Regions from separate parts of the Bacillus sp. 41-22 genome, predicted to be linked through region 2. Evidence: a T-box and tRNA genes for the amino acid it is inferred to sense, from the RefSeq annotation. Region 2 holds a T-box; the other holds one or more tRNA genes.
The links. The T-box of region 2 lies ahead of argS (arginine--tRNA ligase). A T-box ahead of a tRNA ligase gene usually reads a tRNA of that ligase, here a tRNA-Arg.
Positions count from the first base shown of each region.

Region 1: it has a tRNA-Arg gene. The T-box ahead of argS (arginine--tRNA ligase) is inferred to sense a tRNA for this amino acid. The anticodon was not compared.

Region 1 covers NZ_CP084035.1:4,883,826-4,891,775, forward strand. The annotation lists gene cggR (gapA transcriptional regulator CggR) at 1-26, opposite strand, end outside; gene LCF45_RS25215 (glutaredoxin family protein) at 162-407, opposite strand; gene rpoN (RNA polymerase factor sigma-54) at 417-1,724, opposite strand; gene LCF45_RS25225 (hypothetical protein) at 2,235-2,501, opposite strand; tRNA gene LCF45_RS25230 (tRNA-Arg) at 2,902-2,977, opposite strand; gene LCF45_RS25235 (hypothetical protein) at 3,334-3,534, opposite strand; gene LCF45_RS25240 (DUF1657 domain-containing protein) at 4,445-4,651, shown strand; gene LCF45_RS25245 (YhcN/YlaJ family sporulation lipoprotein) at 4,758-5,246, shown strand; gene spoVAC (stage V sporulation protein AC) at 5,275-5,751, shown strand; gene spoVAD (stage V sporulation protein AD) at 5,752-6,768, shown strand; gene spoVAE (stage V sporulation protein AE) at 6,765-7,115, shown strand; gene LCF45_RS25265 (DUF1657 domain-containing protein) at 7,125-7,331, shown strand; gene LCF45_RS25270 (DUF421 domain-containing protein) at 7,352-7,950, shown strand, end outside.
Region 2 covers NZ_CP084035.1:2,082,980-2,090,929, reverse strand. The annotation lists gene LCF45_RS10745 (bacteriocin-processing peptidase family protein) at 1-1,440, opposite strand, end outside; gene LCF45_RS10740 (endonuclease/exonuclease/phosphatase family protein) at 1,808-2,602, opposite strand; gene LCF45_RS10735 (class I SAM-dependent methyltransferase) at 2,596-3,480, opposite strand; gene LCF45_RS10725 (DUF2085 domain-containing protein) at 3,826-4,167, opposite strand; gene argS (arginine--tRNA ligase) at 4,302-5,990, opposite strand; T-box leader at 6,036-6,250, opposite strand; gene LCF45_RS10715 (class I SAM-dependent methyltransferase) at 6,291-7,067, opposite strand; gene LCF45_RS10710 (BrxA/BrxB family bacilliredoxin) at 7,117-7,551, opposite strand; gene LCF45_RS10705 (thiol-disulfide oxidoreductase DCC family protein) at 7,634-7,950, opposite strand, start outside.

The DNA of each region.
Region 1 (7,950 bases), 2.5 Mb from region 2:
TTTGTGTTCTGAATCCATGAGCGCATATCTTTTCTCCTCACTACATCGGTTCATTTCCCTTCGTGGTCAATTTATGTCCCGTAGTGACATTTTGTGTCCCACTTAGGTTAAAAAAATAATCCCTGCTACGTGTATTATTGTAACAGGAGACAGAAACTTATTCAACTCTTAACTGCATTGTTTATATAGTTTATTATGACACCTTTGTGAATGTTACCATATTCTACTTGTCTTCCGCCTATTTCTACAACAGGAATCATTAGATGGTATTTCTCTAAAAGGTCATTATCTTCATATATATCTATTTCCTCAATTTGAAAAGAATATTCATATTGTACTTCTTTTAAAACTTGTTTCGCCTTCACGCAAAGACCACAATCTTTTTTTGTATATAGTACAACCTTCATCTTCTTCACCTATCCAATTGTTTTTCTTAGAGACGAAGCAGGAATATGCATTTGTTCTCTATACTTCGCAACCGTTCTTCGAGAAATAACGATTTCATGCTCTTCTTCTAATAATTTTGAAATCTTTTGATCCGAAAGTGGCTTTTTCTTATTTTCTGCTCCAACAAGCGTTTGAATGAATTGTTTCACACGCTTTGTAGAAACCGCCTCATCTTCCGTCGTAGAAATAGAATTACTAAAGAATGATTTCATCTCAAATAAACCGTACGGCGTTTGCACATATTTATTACGCGTTGCACGACTAATTGTAGACTCATGCACACCTAACTCTTCCGCCACCTCTTTTAATGCAAGTGGTTTTAAATACTCTGGACCTCCCCAGAAGAAATCATGCTGTTTTTCCATAATAATATTCATCACTTGTAAGAGTGTTTGTTTTCTCTGTTTCAAACTGCGCATAATCCATTGCACATGCTGATACTTCTCCGATACGTAAGAAGCCACTTCACTTTCACTATTATTTAGTAACGCACTATACTCAGAGTGAATTTCAATTCTTGGCATATTTCTCTCATTCATCTGTAAAACGAGATGATCGCCATCTTTTTTTACCGCCATATCAGGCACAATATAAAGTGGTTTATCAGAAGAAAATGCAAGACCTGGTTTCGGCTGCAATGATGTAATACAGTTCACCGCATCCTGTAATTCCTCGTTGGTACACTTCAACACTTGAACGAGCTTTCGCCAATCTTTCTTAACGAAATAATTAAAATGATCATCTATAATTTCTTCCGCTAACCCATTTCTTCTTTGTAAGCGCTTCAATTGGATTGATAGACATTCCTGAATATTACGCGCACCTACCCCTGCTGGCTCTAACGATTGAACAAGCTCCACGGAACAGTCCACTACATCAATTGGCGCAGAAAGAAGCTCTGATAACTCTTCATTTGTTTCTTGTAAATAACCATTTCCATCCATGTTCATAATAATGAAAGAAGCTGCTTTTCGCTCTTCTTCATCTATTTTATAATACTGTAGTTGATTTAATAAATGTTGCTGAATCGTTGTAGAATCCACACTGTAGATTTCCATTTGATTCTCGACTTGTTTGCGGGTACTTTTACTTGTGTTAGAGCTCTTTTTCTTCTCCCTCTCAAAACCACCTAACTCAATAAGGGGATTCTCTAACGATTGCTCATACAAAAACTCCGATAATTCTTGTACATTATACTGGAGCATTGTAATCGCTTGCCTTAACTCTTGTGTCATTGCCAAACGTAAGCTTTGTTCTTGTAAAAGACTTGCCTTCAAACTAATCTCCCCCTTGTTTCTATTGTACAATAAGTTTGGTAAAAGGAGAATCCTATCGCAGACACCCATTCCAAAATATTATTAATTTATATGTATTAATGAGATTTACATCTTACAACCTAAATTTGAATAATATTGAAAGAAAATAATAACGCATAAAAGTTATTACCACATACTAATAGTAAATCTTATTATCAGATATAACAAGTGATAATAAAAAAAGGTCTGAACTTATACTTGTAAGTTCAGACCTTTTTTACAATGGCGAGTACATATCGAATATTACACGTTTCTTCACCATTGTCGCATTTTCATTTGATAGATTAATTCCGTTCGTATCCTCTACGAGTACCACACGCACCAAATTCACAGCGTTGCGATTTGCTATAAAGATACTTTCTTGTTTATCTGCTTTGTGTAATTTTCGAATTGTGACTTGGATTACCTCTGAGTTATTTTTCCAGGGTCTATTCTTACAAGTGAACAACATTTATGACATGTACTTTTTACTTAACTGCAATAAATACCTAGCGATGCCGTTATCTTATAAACTTCATTGAAATTTTCATCTTCCATGAAGCCCTCCATGATTTCAGGTATTCCTTTTGCATACGCAACTAACATTTCGAATGCATCATCTTTCGTTATCTTGTGACGAGTCACACTACTGTTATGATGTTCCATCGTTACATAATAGACCTTTTCTCCGCACTCCTCTTCTTCAATACATGTAAGAAACGATTTTATTTCAAATAGCTTGCGAGAACCTTTTTTCATTCTTCTTCTCCTTCATAACGGTCAAGAAAGTCCGATAATGCCAACGAAAGATGATCACTTTTATTAAACTTCAGCTTACTGGCAAAGACGGCTAGCCTGTCCCTATTGCTTTGTGAATCACTACTATCTTACGTTTCATATCTTCGTTCAGCAACTTAACAATACGCTTGTGCAATATATCTCGTTACAATTTCTTTTAGTGCTAAAATCTGTTCTGATTTGAATTGCATTTCACTCTTTAATTCTTTTCATAACGAAAAACCCCCTATACACGATTATTTCTAATCACATACAAGGGGTTTCTTTAGATTTACTATTAATTTTCAACACGTTCTTCACGCTATTATGTGCTATTTACTCAATACTTTTAAATAGAACACATCACAACAACAATACATAACGCGCCCAGAGGGATTCGAACCCCCGGCAGACGTGGTACCGGAAACCACCGCTCTATCCGACTGAGCTATGGGCGCATGATTATTACGATAATATCAACGGTTTGCCTCCGTCTTCTTCCGACTTGTTCTTACCGAAAGTTAAACGTAGGATACGAACACCAACACGTAGACGTTCGCTTCTTTACATATGGATATTATATCCTGACGCTAACCTAATACGCAAGCATAAAAACCTCTTCTACACTAGCTTTAGCGCGCAGTTTTCCTTCTTTCGTTCCCCCTTAATCTACTTAAATCGAAATAGAACGCATATAGGCTCATACTTCATCATATTAAATCTAATCGTCTAGAATTGCATCTCTCGGCATCGCACTTTTCGCATATAGTCTATAAAAAAAAGACAGGCGAAGTGATGCCCGCCCATCTCCGCACTATTTTATATATTTTGATCGCAGGCTAAATATATCTTCCCCTTCACGAATGCCTGCCGATCCCTTCCTCACATTTTTTACGACAGTCCAATTCGGGTTAGTTTCATCACCGATGTTCTGTACTGTAAAGTTGCCGTCACCATATTCTCGGTGACCTTCTGCCAATTTCTCCGTTAAATCATTCTCTTTTGATCTCACCATCTTTGCGCCATCTCCCTTTTTATACAACCCTCTTAAACTGTCCAACCGATCACACGTTCAGTCAATTGGAGATCCTCGTTTTCCGCTTCGATTAATTTTAACACACTGTCGGGGGTAAGTTCCGATAACGGCTGCCCAATCGCATTAGAAACGTTATTTTCTTTGATAGTAGAAACTCGGCGAGGATTGGGTAAAAGACAATTCGCTGGGCTGCGTCAGGACTTCGCGAGAGATCAACCCCCTGATTCAAAAATCACAAATACTATCTCTAAGGGACTCCTGCGACGGCTCAGCGGGGTGGCTTGGAGGGTTCGGAAAATTTTCGTTTGGGTTGGCTTGTGGTGAATAGCGTATTCATTTTGATGAATGACGAATACAACATAAATGACTTTTGTTACTTTCGACTTTCTCTTCTAAACGTTGATTTAAAAGAATTCGCAAGACTTTCGATGAACAAAACAATTCGTAAATGTTTTATGCATTAAAAGAAACGTTGATTTAATAACGTTCTTCTTTCGTGAATGACTTCGATTGAACGAATAAGATAATGAAGATATTATTTTTTTAAAACTGAACACATCCTTTTTTTTACTATACAAGAAAATTTTATTTTAAATTAAAAATAACTACAAGAATAGAAATATATATTTTATTGATATGTTTTTTGTGAATAATTAGAAATTTAACCTCGTGTAATTTTCAGTTACTTTTTAATCTTCAACAGGTAACATACCTACATCATGAATTACATATTATCCTCTTCCATCTTATAAAGCGCCACTATAACACAGAATTCATTGACGCTTGAATCAAAGCTTTAACTTCAAAAACCTAAATTTTCCAATCATAAATTCACCCCAACTCACAAATTATAATCTTTGAATTGATATTCCAAAGGGGGCTTCATTCAATGACTGTAATTACAAAACTAAAGCAAACTGTTTCTGGATTAAAAAGTGCACAAGCTAGCTTAGAGGGATTCGCTCTTGATACGGATAACCAACAAGCAAAGCAACTTTTCCAAACAGCTGCGCAGCAAACACAAACAATTATCGATTCTTTAAACCCGCGTGTTGAAGAAGTCCAGCAAGAAGAACCACAATACACACAGCAATAACCAAAGGTGCCATTGTATCTAATGGTACACAATTTGAGAAAAAGGGTGATATGCAATCATCCTTTTTTCTCAAATTACATAATGCAATAGAAATGGAATGATTATAATGCGAAAACTTGGAATCATAACCGCGTTATTTATGCTCCTATTCGGTTCACTTACCGGATGTGATAATAGCCCGTTAGATAAAAAAGTAAAGAAAGAAGAAGCTAAGCGGGCAGATGAGAAAAAGGGCCCTAAATTAACAAAAATGAGTACAGAATCCTTTAATCAATCTATATCGCAAGACGCTAAGAAAAAAGCTCTTGCTATGGAGGGAATTATAGAAGCTACCGCAGTTAATACAAATTTAGATCTTTACATAGCCGTTAAACCTGAACATCACGAAAGATTTGGTTTAAAACCTTTACGAAGTAAATTAAAAAAGAAGCTAAGTGATGAAAACCCTACTTTCGATATTCGTGTAAGTACAGACAAAAAGATTTTTATGCTCATAGAAGAACTTGAAAACAAAATTAAGAAAAAGAAAGTGAGTAAGGATGACATTAAAGAACAGTTAAAACTCATTCAATCAGAAATGGGATCTAATATTTAAGCTTTCTAAAAGAGAAGGAAGGATTCAAATGTCTAGTAAAGATAAAAATTTAACACCTGTGCAACAAGAATATAAAAAATTCGAACAACAGCGCGAACCGAAGCGCCCCGTTTTAAAAAATTGTATGAAAGCTTTTTTCGTCGGGGGATTAATTTGTCTAATAGGCCAACTGATTTCCACCTTTTATATTACGTACTTTGATTTCACTGAAAGATCTGCCGGGAACCCTACCGTTGCAACTCTTATTTTTATCTCCATGCTACTGACGGGATTTGGCGTCTACGATCGCCTCGGACAATTTGCTGGTGCTGGTACCGCAGTTCCCGTTACTGGATTTGGTAACTCTGTTATTGCCGCATGTATTGAACACCGTACAGAAGGGTTCGTTCTCGGCGTTGGTGGTAACATGTTTAAACTAGCAGGATCGGTCATCTTATTTGGCGTATTTTCAGCTTTTGTCATCGCTCTTATTAAAACGATTCTCTTTCAATGGGGAGGGCTGTAAATGTTACAAGGACACCGAACATGGGTATTCGAAAACAAACCAGTTATCATCTCAACAGGTGTAGTCGGTGGCCCATTTGAGGCAAATGGAAAAATTCCTGAAGACTTCGATACCCTGCATGAAGATTTATGGCTCGGACAAGATTCTTACGAAAAGGCGCATAAAATTTTATTTGAAGAAGCTTGTAGCCGCGCTACCGAAAAGGCAAAGCTCCGTAAAGACGATATTCAATTCGTACTCGCAGGGGATTTAATTAACCAAATAACTCCAACGAGCTTTGCATGCCGCACACTCGGAACACCTTATCTCGGTTTATTCGGCGCCTGTTCTACCTCTATGGAAGGCTTAGCACTCGGTGCAAGTATCGTAAATGCAAAAGGTGCAAAGTATTTATTAACTGGGGCATCAAGTCATAACGCTGCGGTAGAAAAACAATTCCGCTATCCAACTGAATATGGTGGTCAAAAACCTCCTACGGCTCAGTGGACAGTGACCGGTGCAGGCGCGGCTATTTTAAGCGACACTGGATATGGTCCACAAGTAACATCGGCCACCATTGGACGAGTTATTGATATGGGACTAACAGATCCTTTTAATATGGGTGGTGCGATGGCCCCAGCTGCTGTCGATACGATTGAAGCTCATTTACGCGAACGACAAATTGACGCCTCTTATTACGACTTAATCGTAACAGGTGACCTTGGACATGTCGGTCGCGAAATCGCTTACGACCTACTACATAAACATGGAACAAAGGTAAAGAGCGAGCAATTTCAAGATTGCGGAATCATCATTTATAGAGAAGGTCAACCTGTCATAGCTGGTGGAAGTGGTCCAGGCTGTTCAGCAACAGTCGTATACGGACATTTATTAAACCGAATGAAAAGAGGAGAATTCAAAAAAATACTTGTCGTTGCGACAGGCGCTTTACTATCTCCACTTACATTCCAACAAGAAGAAACGATTCCGTGTATCGCTCACGCTGTTTCGATTGAATTTGGAGGTGCAACGCAATGATTTTTTTCTGGGCTTTCGTCATTGGTGGACTCATATGCGTAATCGGACAGCTTATGTTTGATGTCGGCAAACTAACCCCCGCTCATACGATGGCAACACTCGTTGTTGCTGGAGCTATATTAGATGGATTCAATCTGTATGAACCATTAATCGACTTTGCAGGCGCTGGGGCAACTGTACCTATTACAAGTTTCGGTAATGCCCTCGTTCATGGCGCGATGGAGGAAGCAGCCAAACATGGCATCGTCGGCGTTATTACCGGCATGTTTAAAGTAACGAGTGCTGGTGTATCAGCTGCCATTATTTTCGGCTTCATTGGAGCATTGCTATTCAAACCGAAAGGATAAGGTGTTCGTATGACAGTTATCGCTAGCGTTAAAACCTGCCTTGCCAGTGTAAGGGGCGCTCAAGCAAGTTTAAGCTCCCTTTCACTAAATTCACAGGACGCGGAATCAAAACGTGTATTTCATGAATGTATGTTAGAAATGGACAGCACCATCGCTGATTTACAGAATAGGGTTTCAGTATTAGAACGTGAAGAACCTCAATATAAAGGGTTTTAAGTAGACTGGAGGAAATGACTATGTCTCACCTGCCGGAATGGACACTTGTCATTCTTCGCTCTGTATTCATATTAATTATTTTATTCGCTATTACGAAATGGTTAGGAAAAAGACAAATCTCTCAGCTCTCCTTTTTTGAATACATAGCCGGAATGACAATCGGTGACATCGCTGCCCAAGTATCTACAGGGCTTGATTCAAAATTTTTCCACGGCGTCTTTGCGATACTCATTTTCGCTGTGGTACCTTTTTTCACTGGAATCCTCTCTTTAAAGAACAAAACAGCTCGAGATTTTTTTGAAGGAAAATCTACCGTATTAATAAAAGACGGCAAAATACTTGAAGATAATTTAAAGAAAGAAAAGTATACAAGTGATGAATTACTTGAGCTTCTCAGAGGAAAAAATGCGTTCAGCGTAGCTGATGTTGAATTTGCTGTACTAGAACCGAGCGGTGAATTAAATGTATTATTAAAGAAAGATCGCCAACCACTTACAGCAAAAGATATCAGCCTAAAAGTGCCAAACGAAAAAGAACCGCAAACTGTTATTATGGATGGAAATGTACTAGATGAACCTCTTTCTGCTAGCGGACATAATCGCGCTTGGTTACATTCTGA
Region 2 (7,950 bases):
CTCTTTATCTTGCTCACCTAAATGATCTGTAAGAGAAAAGATTGTTTTATAATAAGTGTGTTCTTTCTCATTTAAAAATGAAAGTTGTTCCATTCTATCTTTTGGTATAAACGTAATAGCTAAACAATCTGTATAACGATATTTTTCTTGCAACTTATCATATTCCACAAGAATCGGTTCCAAGAAATTCGGATCTTGAATATAAAAAGCTTGCAGTACATCGTCATAACCAGAAAGCACTTGTACATGGGAAGCGTGCTCAATATCTATACTTAATAAAACGGGAATACCTTGATTGAGTAATCTCTTATAATTTTCCTCATTCCCTTGAAAATAACGATATTCGTAACCTTGCTCTTCTATATATGTAACTGTATCTGAAAACTTAGAACCTGTTACATCAAAAATATGTTGTGCAATTTCATCTTGCGTACGTTTTTCTCCCCATACCCCTAACATCATTTCCAAACTTGTCGGAACGCAATAGTTATCCTTTTGTACAACCGGAACTATCGGTAAACGAACCTTTTTTCCATCAGGATTTTTTTCTATATGATGATATAGAGAATTTTTTAAACTCTTTTCACTTTTCAATAGTGCTTGCAAATCGTGAATATTATTCATTTTATAAAATGCTTCTGCACGTAAATGTATAAAATAAGTTGTATATGCATGATGCGGAAGCATATGATTGATTTTATCTATTACCGCTAACATTTCTTCATAGCGCTCTAAATCTAATAAATATTTTACTTTTTCAAAATAGAAATATGGTACTTGAGGGAACTTTGCAATCGCATCATTAATGAGTTGTAACGCTCGCTGCTGTTCACCTTTATATGCATATAATTGCGCCAATAAGTACGTAGCTAACTCTTCACAATCTTTATGCTGCTGACCGGATAAAAGTTGTTCCTCTGCCTTCTCCCACTCACCAGTCTGTATATATAAGTAACCCCATTTATCAAAAACTGCACGCGTACTATGCTTTTCCGCCTTTTGCATATAGGCATAGGCCTCTTCATTTCGCTTCATATCTAGCAAACATCTAACTAACGTAAAGTATGTTTTCGTTAAAACATCCGCATCAGTTTCCTCTTCATTTACCTTTTCCAAAGAATCTTTTAACAATTGTTCAGCATCAAGGATTTTACGCTCATCAATTAATTCATCACAATATAAAGAGAGCGTTCTCATATTTGGGAATTTTTTATAAGTATAACGAATTAAAAAGGAGCTATATTGATGCATCAAACCTTCATCAGCAAGACGAATTAATGTATCAAACTCCTTAGGTGACGAGACGTTAGAAAGCCAGTTCTTCACGTATGATAACTTATTCGTTTCTTTTATATGCGCAATTTCATTATTTATCTCATGTAATCCATCTAGGAATCTCTTTTCTTTCAAACAAATCTCTAATTGCTTAAAATCTAGCATGCATTCACCTCAAATTATTATTTATACTGCCATTTGCAAGCAGTATTCTAACCTACTTGCTTAGATTTTACACATCATATAGTATGCATTCAACTAAAACCTCATATAATGAACGATATTATTTAATATTATTCAAGTTTATAACTAAATATCTTAAAAACGATACTTTTTCTCGTTATTTTGTTTAATTTGATGAAATAACATATATTATTCGAAGATGGGTTTTATCTTCTTTTTTGAGGCTTCATTCAGTGGATGAAATTATATTAACGATTTCCTGAATATCTATTGTAACTTACAATAGATCAACGATTTGATAAGATATATCGATTTACCTAAAAAAATGACAATCATCCTATCTTTTATTTCACTTATCAAATTTTAAATCTATAAAAACACCGTAATGATCACTTGGAAATACGTGTGATGAAGTTAATGCTAAATCTCCAAATACAGATACATTTTCTATATTTAGAGATTCAAACGAATCCTTCTCTTGTATCAAAATCCAATCATATCGTTCTTCTTGCTTTTCATCCCCTATTAAATTTGTATTCTTTCCATAATCTAAAGTTGGCTGAGCAAGAATGTTATCTTGATTTTCTTTAAGCTGAGCCACGTCTATCCATTGATTACTTATTAAGTATTGATGCACCCCTGAATGTGGTTCATCATTAAAATCACCACATAATAATTCGTAGCCACTACCTCTGTTTTTAATCCAATTATTCACCGTATCCAATTGCTCTTTTCTTACCTTACTAGATTTCCAATTTAAATGAACATTCGTTATCCCGAGCTTATACTCTTTATATTTTAACATAATTCGAATGGCACAATAATTCGATTCCTCTATATCTGTTTCCCAAATAGCTTCTTCAGCTAAAATAGGAACTTTACTTAAAAAAGCTAGGCCTTCATCTGGAGAATCTGGATACTCTTTAAATACACAGACCGGATATCCAGATTGATCCGCTATATACTGCGCAACATTTTTCTTCAATTCATACTTAGCACAACTTCCCACTTCCTGTAGAGCAAGAATATGCGGGGAAATATTGCGAACCTCCTCACAAATGGCTTCTAATCTCTCAAACCAAAAACTCTCGTGATTCCATATATTGAAAGTAGCAATTCGAATTACATCACTACAATTTAACATTTTATTTCACCAAATGTAATTTTCATATTCGGAGCATAAACTAAAGATGCATGTATATGAAACACTTCAAAAAATCGTAGTTCTGCTTCATATTGAGCGAGCGCTTCAGCAAATGTTAATCCCCGACTCATTAAACGTTCTATAAATTGCTGTTTATCACCCGGATTGCCTGCAATCCCCTCTTCTTTTAGAGAATTATATAATCCTTGCTTATCATTTTGATTTAAATTAGAATCTAAAAAATTCACTTTATCACTTACTCTACATTCAATATTTTTAACACCCAATTCACTTAAATACATAGGTATTTTCATACCGATATTTCCATCTTTACCGTTTCTCTGTGTATCTCTTTCAAATAATCTCTGCAAAACACCTAGCTGGATAATTTCCGATTGATTCTCTCCATCTAATACGTATGAAGACATATTTGACATCCAATGTGGTTCAAAACAGATTATTTTACCACCTTGTTTAATTGAATGTATCATCTTCTCTAGCATCGTTTTTGGGGAACTCATATGTAATAAGAAAGCATGACTGACAGCTATATCATATTTATTTTTCAATTCAATTTCTGTCGCATCCCCCTCAATAAATTCTGTTTCATATGGGAGTGCACGAAACAACTCTCTCGCTTCAGCTATTAATGTTTCTCCCCTATCAATCCCTGTATACTTTGATCCAATTGGAAGTAAAGGCAACAAAATTAAACCTAAATAACCATATCCACAACCATAATCAACAATATGTATAGGATCAGTAATCTTCCAAACTGAATTGACTAAAAAACTTAAATAATCATCGTTATAATATAAATCTCTCGTATTTCTTAAATATGCTAGCTTACTATTCCAATCATACTCTTCCAGGTCCAACACCTCCTTTTATATACAAAACTAAAGTTCTCCATTTAATAGTCACATTCCTACACTTCTAATAAAAAAAGCTAGTATACCTTAAACGATACACTAACTTTCCCACTCACATAATTTAACAATTACAATCAGTATAATCAGTACAAGCTAATGTACTGCAATCACAGTTTCTATGTTCGTCATTTCTTTTTAGGTGAAAATAGAGTAACACAATAAATATTGTACAAATAACAAAAGCAATTACTGCTTCTATATTTCTTTCATGAATGAGAAAACTAATCCCGCTTCCTCCTGAAATAAGAATTAGAACTGAGTAAATTCAAAACATGTAAAGTTCTCCTTCCATTAATATATGCTTTTAGATGTTATCCATATAATGCTAGAGGCAATAAATAGCCCCATACCATTACCGCTTAATAAACCGGTCGTTACTCTTAGTAAATTTGTGCTGCTTCTCCATTTCCATTTTTGGGTGAATCCATCAATAAGTAACGGAATTTGAGCGGAAAATGATAGTATTATTGCAAGTAGAAACGAAGGTGTCATATAAAAATAAATTGGAAACATTAAAATACCGATAAGCATGCCTGTACAACGCGCACATAAAGGTATGTATTTTTGTAGTTTAAGGAAACTTCTTTCCGATCTTCTATGACAAGGAATTTGTAAAATAAAAGTTCGAATCAATATGAATCACCCTCTCTAAATAGATTTTAATTGATTTTGCAAAAAAATTATATATCCAATAAAAAAACAAACCAGGTTCATACTAGACCCGGTTTGTCAGTTTATTACTAAGTTCATAATAATTCTTTTCATATTTACATCTCCTCAGGTGCCCCTACCCCAAGTAAACGTAATCCCTCTTTTAATACAACCGTCACAGCGTAAGCTAATGCGAGTCTACTCTCTTTCTCTTCGTTCTCTTCTAATATACGAACATTTCCATAATATTTATTGAACGCTTGTGCTACATCTAATACGTATTTTGAAATAGTAGATGGCTCATTTTTGTTGAAGGCCGCTTCAATTACTTGCGGGAATTTATTAAGTAATTTTACGACACTCCAGCTATAATCATCTTTTAATGCAAACGTACAAGTTTCAAATTCTACACTTTCTTTTCTTAAAATTGAACAAGCACGCGCATGTGTGTACTGTACATATGGTCCTGTTTCTCCTTCAAATTTCAACATATTTTCTAATGAGAATTCGATATTATGCATACGCTCATTTTTTAAATCGTGGAAGATAACCGCTCCAACACCGACTTGTTTTGCCACGTCTTCTTTTTGTTTTAAATTCGGATTTTTCTCTTCAATATTTTGTTCCGCAAGCGCAACAGCTTCTTCTAACACTTCTTCTAATAAAATAATTCTGCCCTTACGTGTCGACATTTTCTTACCATCTTTTAATATGAACCCGAACGGTACATGTTCCATTCCATCAACCCAAGTATAGCCTAGCTTTTTTAATACAGTGAAAAATTGATTAAAATGTAAACTTTGTTCTGGTCCAACTACATAAAGTGCTTTATCAAATCCATATGTGTTTTGGCGATATAAAGCCGCCGTTAAATCACGTGTTGCGTAAATAGTTGCACCATCTGATTTTCTAATTAAGCATGGCGGCATACCTTCTTTTTCTAAATTAACGACTAATGCGCCTTCTGATTCTTCAAGTAAATCGTGCTCTTCTAAAATCCCAATAAAGTCTTCCATTTTATCGTTATAGAAAGCTTCTCCTTGAAAGTTTGTAAATTCCACACCGAGAAGTTCATAAATACGAGAAAATTCTTTTAAAGACTCATAACGGAACCAATTCCAAAGTTCGACTGCTTCTTCATTTCCTTCTTCTAGTTTTTTAAACCATGATCGTCCTTCTTCTTCTAGTTCTTTGTTCTCTTTTGCTTCTTCATGAAACTGAACATATAACTTAAATAACTCACGTATCGGATCCTCTTTAACTAACTCTTCATTTCCCCATTTTTTATATGCGGTAATTAACTTTCCAAACTGCGTGCCCCAATCGCCAATATAATTGATTCCGACAACTTCATACCCACATTTTTCGGCGATATGTTTCAGCGAATTACCAATCATTGTAGAACGTAAATGCCCCATTGAAAAAGGTTTCGCGATATTAGGAGAGGAATAATCGATAACTACCGTTTTTTCACATCCAAAGTGATTTTGACCGTACTCTTCTTTCTCCGCTAAAATTATTTTTAATACTTCATCACTTACTGTTTCACGATTAAAAAATACATTTACATAAGGACCAACAGCCTCTACTTTCGTAAAGAACGGATCATTTAATTTCTCCGCCAATTCCTTCGCTATAATAGCTGGTGATTTTTTATATTGCTTCGCTAGTGAAAAGCATGGGAACGCTGCATCTCCGAATTCATCTTGTTTTGGTGTTTCGATTAAATCTAAAATTTGATTTTGTGTTAATTCATTCGTAAAAATATTCGATAAACTTTTCGCAAACTGCGTTTTATAATTCATACTATAACCTCCTTATTTTTTAAAACACAAAAAACTCGTCTCTAAAAAAGAGACGAGTTTTAACCCGTGGTACCACCCTTGTTGTTCATTTCGAACCACTTTCCCGTTTATAACGAGGACAGGGGGCCTCGGCTTACTCTACTATTCGTTCAAGAAGCATCTCCGAAGTGCGCTTCATCTTTTTCTTCTGCACTAGGCTCACACCATCCCTAGCTCGCTTTCCTTCTGAAAAAGACTACTCTCTTCATCACAGACAGTATATTTAATTAATTATTGCTTATTATACATCTTTTCAAACAATTAGCAAGGATCAATTACACCAAAGTGAAACTTAGCACTTTTTCTTTTGTATACGTGAAAATTATGTTTTTCAAATCTAGAACTACGGAAATGATCTTTCAGAACGACACGCTTTCTCGCCACACGCTTCGCTTCCGCAATTGTTTCGTCAGTAATATCATGATACAAAGCGAAGTGTTTTAATCCTTTAATTCCATCTGATTCTATGACAGTTTCTTCGAACATTGGATCAAGGTAAACGACATCATAACTATTATCTTCACATTGTTTTAAAAATGAGTAATGCTCCGTTTGCTTCACATCGATTCGTTGCATTGCCTCATCAATTTCAGAAACAGATGAAGACCATGTTTTTAAACCATTTCCCATAATATAAGCCATATATTCATTGCCTTCAAGTCCCGTTACTTTTCCGCTTTCACCAACAATATAACTAGCTACAATACTATCTGATGCCATACCGAGCGTACAATCTAATACTGTCATTCCGCTCTCTAATTTAGCAGCTTGTACAAACGGATCGTGCTCTCCGCGCATTAACCTTTTCACACGAAACATCGCTGAGTTTGGATGAAAGAAAAACGACTCTTCCGTACCTTTTGGATAAATGGCTAATCGATTTTTCCCTACGACAAGTACATCTTGTTCATACTGCTCATGCAGTTTATGTACTGGTATGTCATTACGTTTAACGAAAGAAAGATTTAATTCTGCTGCTACCTTGTTTGCATAATCTTTCATTTCTTTATTTGTTCTTCCTGCTGTTGTTACTATCATTTTTTCACCTCTATATAAAGAAAAGAGGGAGATTCACTCTCCCCCTACTTTAGCAATTCTTTTCGAAAGCTTGTTCTAAGTTTGTAATAATTTCGTCCATTGTTGCGCCTTCAATTTCATGACGGTGAATGAAGTGAACAACTTCTTTTCCTTTTAGTAATGCCATAGATGGTGAAGATGGAGGAATTTCTCCGAAGTATTCACGCATTTTTACAGTAGCATCTTTATCTTGACCTGCAAATACAGTTACAAGATGATCAGGTTGTTTTTCAGCACGTACAACCGCTTGACCTGCTGATGGACGTGCTAAACCAGCTGCACAACCACAAACAGAGTTTACAACTACTAAAGTTGTACCTGATGCATTCTCCATAAATTCTGTTACAGCTTCTTCTGTAGTTAACTCTTCAAATCCAGAACGCACTAACTCTTGGCGCATTGGAATTACCATTTGACGCATGTATTCTTCATATGCATTTGACATCTTGTATCTCTCCTTCAACTTTCATTCCAAATTTATCATATCACGCTCTATTAATAGGTGCAAAAGAAAGATAACGATGATTTCATTTTTTTGTAGGGATTTCACAAACCCCTTCACGACAGTGTCCAACTGGGACAAGTTTTCTATTGTTGGCAATATAATCGTATACTTTACTTCCAAATCCAAGTACGATAGATAGTTTTATAAAAGGTACTGCAAACCAATAAGATGGAACGGCCTTTGCTAATACGTTAATGCTATGAATTCCGTCATACCACTTATTATTTTTTAAAATATACAATCTTTGTTCCATCTTACTTTGTAATTCTTGAGAAAGTTCATACTTCTCAACTACATCTTCATCTCGAAATGAAACAAATTTCATCTTACCCTTTTTAT